2 regions of the Guptibacillus hwajinpoensis genome follow, and region 2 is predicted to be linked to the other one. Evidence: riboswitches for the same ligand, from Rfam matches in the RefSeq annotation. Region 2 holds a riboswitch; the other holds the start of a gene.
The links. A riboswitch is a leader RNA that binds a small molecule or an ion and turns the genes downstream of it on or off. The one in region 2 is predicted to bind S-adenosylmethionine.

Region 1 (3,413 bases), 1.1 Mb from region 2:
GATATTTTGATAGACCGTCCCTGTTTTTAATAGATTAAAAGATTGAAAAATCATCCCTATCCGCTGCCGCGTTTTCTGAAGCTTTCCTGTTGATAATGAAGTGAGTTCTACATCATTAATAAACACTCGGCCCTCAGTGGGGCGTTCGAGAAGATTCACCATGCGCACAAGAGTACTTTTCCCCGCTCCACTATAGCCAATGACGCCATAAATGCTGCCTTTCTTGACTGTTAACGAAACATCATCCACTGCTTTCGTAACAGTATGACCACTCTTATATGTCTTCGTAATGTTTTCTAATCGAATCATCTTGTTCGCTCCCTCCACTGATTACCAGGATGCTACGACAGAACCGTTAAATTCATCCTCGATAAACTGCTTCACTTCATCAGATTGATAATATTCCACAAGCTTCTGAATTCGCTCGCTATCCTTATTTTCCGTTTGCGTTGCAATAACATTGACCCACGGTGAATCCTCTGGCTCCATCACAAGGGAGTCCTCAGTAGGTACTCGTCCACTTTCCATCGCAAAATTCGTATTAATAGCTGCAATAGCTAGCTCACCTAGCTGTCTCGGAATCTGTGAAGCTTCAAGTGGGACAAACTCCAGATTATGAGGGTTTTTTTCAATGTCTTTAATAGTAGCCTTGACTCCAACTCCGTCTTTGAGTTCAATAATGCCGGCTTCCTCAAATAGCATTAGTGCTCTCGGTTCTCCAGTAGAATGGTTCGGCAAACCAACTTTATCTCCATCCTGCAACTCATCCAGACTGTCGTATTTATCGGAATAAATGCCCATTGGGAAATTAATCGTTGTTGCCACTTTTGAAAGTTCCAGACCACGTTCTTTCACAAAGTCATTTAGATAAGGCTCATGTTGAAAAACATTCGCGTCAATTTCCCCTTCATCAAGTGCTGTGTTCGGCATTACATAGTCATTAAACGCGATCACTTCAATCTCAAAACCATCTTCCGCCGCAACTTCCTTCACTTTGTTCATCACATCTTCATGTGGACCTGCTGTTACACCAACCTTTAGAGGACCTTCCTCCGCATCACCCGAAGCCTCGCCCCCCGAACAGCCAGCTAAAATAACTAAAATAAGTGCACCCAGTAAATAAAATGATTTCTTCATTCTCCATTCCCCTCTCTTTTATATAACTATTTAAAGCGTTCTAGCACTAAAATCCCAAAGCGTAAAAGAACCTCGGCTTTAAACAAGTCCCCCTCTCAAATAAAAAACTCCCCCTGTAACGTACAGAGAGAGTTGAGTGATTTAGAATAATCATTCATGCTTGAACTCCCTCTCATCTTTCAAACGATCACTCGTTTGCTGGAATTAGCACCTTTCTCACGAACTGAGATGGTTGCCGGGCGTCATAGGGCCAGTCCCTCTGCCACTCTTGATAAGAGTTTTCAATATTATTTAACTATTTAAAATAGTATAGTACCTTTTGTGTAGCGCGTCAAGTACCGAGTGCCTGTCACCACCCGCTATTTGTCGAAGAATGTCATCATTCTTCTTTAACACTAGCTAAGTTATCTTCAAACCATCCTGCAAGATGCTTTAATCTTTCCACTCTCAATTCGGGATGACCACTTCGAGAAAGGTTATGATCTGAATCAGGAAACCTCACAAACGTCGTCTTCTTCCCACGGTGCTTTAGGGCGATGTATAATTGCTCGCTCTGTTCAATTGGGCAGCGGTAATCTTTCTCACTATGAAGAATAAGAAGCGGTGTTTGAATCCGGTCAACATACTTCAATGGCGAATGTTCCCAGAGTTTTTCTGGATCTTCATCAAGATCACTTCCTACCTCCCACTTCGTGAAAAAGTAGCCGATGTCACTTACGCCATAGAAGCTCTGCCAGTTGGAAATAGAACGTTGCGTCACAGCGGCTTTGAAACGATCGGTTTTCCCAACAATCCAGTTTGTCATAAACCCGCCGTAACTACCTCCTGTCACAAAAACCCTCTCTTTATCAAGAAAGCTCTTTTCACTAAGAACAGCCTCCACACCTGCCATTAGATCCTCATAATCTCCACCACCATAGTCACCACGGCACCCGTTTACGAAGTCCTGTCCATACCCATGACTACCTCTAGGATTCGTATACAAAATAGCAAATCCCTTCGCTGCAAGAAGCTGAAATTCATGCACGAATGAATTCCCATACATCATGTGAGGTCCGCCATGAATTTCGAGAATCATAGGATAGCTTTTCTCTTCCTCAAATCCGATCGGCTTCATAAGCCATCCCTGAATCTCCCACCCATCCTTTCCAGTGTATGTAAACGATTCTGGTGTTGAGAGTGACTGACTTTGAAAAAGTTTACGATTACTCTCTGATAAACGGCATTCTTTCACTTGATCTCCACCAAAGGTAAACGTATAAATGTCTCCTACATTCATCGGGTCACTAATCACCACAGCCGCTTCGTCCGTGGCTGCCAGGTAGTGAAACGCGTAGTGGTGCCTGTCACCCCCCCGCTATTTGTCGAATGGTGCGATCTACTCCTATAAAGTAAATGCCGTTATTGCCGCGTTCACTTGCTTGGAAGTAAAGGCCTGTCCCATCCGAATTCCACATCGCACCAGGTGACGCACCTCCCCAGTGCATGTCTGAAATTAATACATCTGTACATTCAAGGTCATATGCCTCAGTAAGGCACCTAAAAGCTCCTGAAGATAAATCAACTGTCCAGACTTTATTTAAGGTTGCACCTTCATGCTGAAAATCATGACCAATAAAGGAAAGAGAACTTCCATCTGGTGACCAGTTTGGAGCCGTAAAGCTTCCTCCTTTTGTGTTCAATTGCTCTGGCTCACCTCCTTCCTCCAATCGATGAACAAGTAAATCAGATCGCATATAGGAACCCGGCTCTTCATAGCGACTTCTCTCATACGCAACCCTTTTGCCATCAGGTGACCAGCTTAGATTAGAATGATCATAAGGAGCATCTGTGAGCCATTTAACCTTACCGGTTCTGGACGTAAAGTCAACGAGCACAAATCTGCACATGGGTGCCATCAAGAAAACCTTTCCCATCCGCCTTGTACTGCAGATCGTTCACTACTAAAGGTTTACGCCCTTCGGTTTTCTCATCTTCGCCATCTCCATCACTACTCAACACCAGGAGCGACGTGCCATCGGGCTTCCAAATTGGCTTACCAGACACTCCACGAACGAGTTCTGTCAACTGCCTTGCTTCTCCACCATCAGTCGAAATCAACCAGACCTGATTTTCTCCTGAGCGATCTGAAACAAATGCGATCGTTTTCCCATCTGGTGACCAGCGTGGGGAATGATCTCTATGCTTGCCAGAAGCAGCTGTCCAATCATGCTTAATCTCCGTGTTTCGGTTCATAATGACTAGATTTGAAGCATACTCCTTTTTATCTGTGATCA
Region 2 (3,413 bases):
GTAGTGAAAAGCTAATCGGTACAATTAGAAGTCCTTTTTTCCAGTCAATTACTTTCTTCTTCATATTCTTTTCCGTTCTCATTTTCAAATCCACTCCCCTTAATTTTTTTTACACTTAGCTAACGGAGAGAAGATTAGTTTGGATCATTCTTTTTTAGATTTTCTTTTCTACAGCCAAAAACAACCATGAAAACCGTTGCTACTATGGCTTTCATGGCTACGACTTTTCTTTATAAAAAGTTTTATCATTTTGCCTTTTCTTTAGAGAATAGGATCCTATCATCAATAGTGCAACAAAGAAACTTAATAACACAATTCCCAAGAAGCTGTTCATCGCATGCTGATATAGCCATGCCATCAACAATGAAGGCGGCAGGATTCCAACCCCCGTTGTCCATGTAAATTGCCAGAACGATATTTTAGTTAATCCTGCTCCATAATTAAGGAGATTAAAGGAAAAAACAGGGATTAATCGCATATAGAACAATCCTCTTACCCCTTTTTGTTGGAACCACTCATCAAAGCGAGCAATTCTCTGAGCGGAAATCATCTTAACAGCAAACGTTCTTCCAAGGAATTTAGAAAGATAAAAAGAGAGATAAGCTCCAAGCATTGCCCCGATCCATGTATATAACGTCCCTAACCACAATCCATAGAGAGTGACATTGGCAAATAAGATAATTTCTGAAGGAATAAAAACAACACTATGTAAAATCATTAAGGAAATAGAAATCATTATCCCGTAGAACCCTAGTTTACGAATGCTTTCTGTCAGGCCTCAACAGTGCGTTCGTTAAGGAGGGTCTTAGCCACCTCTCTTGCATCCGGGAGGAAGAACACTAGTAAACTGATCGTTATTAGAACGAATAATGAAATAACGTTTTTCTTCAGACTAATCAGCTTCTTCCTTTTCTTAATGACCGTTATATGTTTCATCTGGTATTCAGTCGAATTCCTTCTTCTCCCATTCATCCTCAGGTAAGTCTAAATCTTCCCCTGAGAACCTTTCCTCAACAAACGGGTCTGCATGATTGTGAAAACCGTTCTGTTCCCAGAAACCAGGTTTATCTTCCTTAATAAATTCAATCCCCCTGATCCATTTAATACTTTTCCAGAAATAAAGGTGAGGAACAATAAGTCTTAATGGCCACCCATGCTTTTCAGTTAATTTCTTTCCATCTATTGAATGGGCAAGAATCACATCATCTCCCATAACATCTGAAATGTGAATATTTGTTGTGTAGTCGTGGTCACCATGAAGCATTATGTGTTCACTCTTTGGAACAATGCCCAGTTCTCTTATCAGATCTTTGAATAATACTCCTTCAAAGGTATTATCGAACCGAGACCACCTTGTTACACAGTGGATATCACATGTGATCTGTTTCTGCGGTAGAGCTAATATTTTCTCATAAGTAAGTCTAGAGGATTTTTCTACTTCACCAAAAATAGCCAAATCCCATGAAGATAAATCATACTGAGGGACCTCGCCTTCATGTAGAATAGGAAATCTTTCGGTAAGCACCTGACCCGGGGGCAAACGATCACCATACTTTTCACTTGCATCTGGAACCTTCATTTTACGAATACGATCAGCTTTTTTCACGAGAAACACACCTCTCCAGTAACTTAATGATACAAAAAAACTCTCCCCTGGGTGAGGAAGAGTCTTTTGATAGATGACAGGCTCCTCCTTATCTTTCAGAGCATCACTCTGCTGGAATTAGCACCTTTAATAAGGTTGCCGGGAGTCATCGGGCCAGTCCCTCTGCCACTCTTGATAAGGATTAAATATTTAGAATTGTTTATAATTCTAACGGTAAGCGATGCGATTTGCAATATCCATTTTCATTTGCCCTAGATTAAGCCCGAGTCTTTTCTCATTCGAATGAAGGTATATTCTCCTCCATTAGTCCGCTGGATAAACGAATGAGTAATGGCAAAACCCGCTTTTAGATACACGTTAATTGCCCTCTGGTTAAATTCTGCTACAGCCATTTCTAGCGTTGTAGGGCGGTATAACTCATGTGCTTTTTGCAAGCCGGCGTGAAGAAAGTCGTATCCTTTCCCAATCCCAACTTGTTGTGGACTTAAACCAAGTCCGATTTCCACCGTGCCTTTGGAACCTTCTATAAATGTAAAAAAACCGATAAGGATGTTAGCCTCATATACACCCCAATAGTTTTTGTTATTAGCTGCGTTCTCTCGAAATTCCTGAAGATCTTCATCATCCGCTTCCATATCGTAAAATGAGTAGATGCCATCATATTTCCATGAAATTATTCTCTCTACCTCTTCCTCATCCAATAAAGCAAATCGGTAATCCACTATTCTCCCTCTTTTCTTGTCATATTATTAGTTAAGTATGATAATCGTCCGAATTCATTTAGACAGGAAAAGCCCCATGCCGGGAAATGCATGGGGCTCACACTTTATATTTTAAGGGGGGCAGGAACCGGGGAAGTTCCTGCAAATGTAGTGTAGCAAGTTCCCTAGGTAAAATGATTGATTATGAGTTCCTTTTCACATTCTTTTAATAAATGAAAAGAAACACCCTAAAGACGTGCTTGATTTCTTAATAAAGAGACTAATAGAGTTTATTTATAAACCATGATCGTTTGTAATTCCTTAAAACCGATGTCTTTATAAATATACTTGGCAAAGTTTGAGGAGTAGACATTCAAACGAATCTCGTCATAACCCTGCTCCTTAAAATTCTGAATACTAGCCTCAACCAGCTTCTTAGAATAGCGCTTGCCGCGAAATTTAGGAAATACGAACACATCATATATAAAACCATGCTTATTTTCTGTAAAATAATCGGTATTTTCTCCAAGTAACACCCACCCGGCAATCTCATTCCCATCTCGATAAACAAGGTGATAGCCTCCTCGCTCAAGAATAGATGAAACAATCTCAAGTGCTTTCTCTTCCCGAATGATACCAGGATTCGTTGTTCCTTCATTAACAGACTGGATCGAATTCGATAAGATATACTCTCTCTCTTCCAAACTAGCTCGCTCAATCACCGTGGTCCCCTCCATCTTACTTAATAGTTTCTTACTTTAGGTAGTTTCTTGATCCCCCCTACTTTCTCCTTCTTCATACAGACAATGGGTTGATTTACTATTATGAAGAGACTACCCTCTTCTAAAACTGCAAAAAGCACGACCGATTCAGTTCTTTATTGTCGCGTAAACACATGTATCCCTAGTTTCATCACCATCTATAGATAGCTTTTCATTTCGTAGAATCCCTTCGAGATCATAATCTACTCGTTCCGCAATTTTTCTACTCCGCACATTCTTCACATCACATCGGATTTCTACCCTTCTGGCTTCAAGCTCATTAAATGCAAATTCAGTAATTCCTCTAACTGCTTCAGTCATATATCCTTTACCAGAAAATCTGGA

Region 1: another riboswitch for S-adenosylmethionine. It lies ahead of ABFG93_RS14320 (MetQ/NlpA family ABC transporter substrate-binding protein); the one in region 2 lies ahead of ABFG93_RS19970 (sulfite oxidase-like oxidoreductase).

Annotation. Positions count from the first base shown of each region.
Region 1 is NZ_CP156674.1:2,748,858-2,752,270, reverse strand. It holds gene ABFG93_RS14325 (methionine ABC transporter ATP-binding protein) at 1-309, opposite strand, end outside; gene ABFG93_RS14320 (MetQ/NlpA family ABC transporter substrate-binding protein) at 331-1,137, opposite strand; SAM riboswitch class I at 1,307-1,415, opposite strand; gene ABFG93_RS14315 (alpha/beta hydrolase family protein) at 1,517-2,434, opposite strand; gene ABFG93_RS14310 (TolB family protein) at 2,484-3,038, opposite strand; gene ABFG93_RS14305 (TolB family protein) at 3,004-3,413, opposite strand, start outside.
Region 2 is NZ_CP156674.1:3,861,814-3,865,226, reverse strand. It holds gene ABFG93_RS19980 (hypothetical protein) at 1-88, opposite strand, end outside; gene ABFG93_RS19975 (TVP38/TMEM64 family protein) at 218-736, opposite strand; gene ABFG93_RS19970 (sulfite oxidase-like oxidoreductase) at 944-1,606, opposite strand; SAM riboswitch class I at 1,692-1,787, opposite strand; gene ABFG93_RS19965 (GNAT family N-acetyltransferase) at 1,858-2,328, opposite strand; gene ABFG93_RS19960 (GNAT family N-acetyltransferase) at 2,598-3,029, opposite strand; gene ABFG93_RS19955 (GNAT family N-acetyltransferase) at 3,177-3,413, opposite strand, start outside.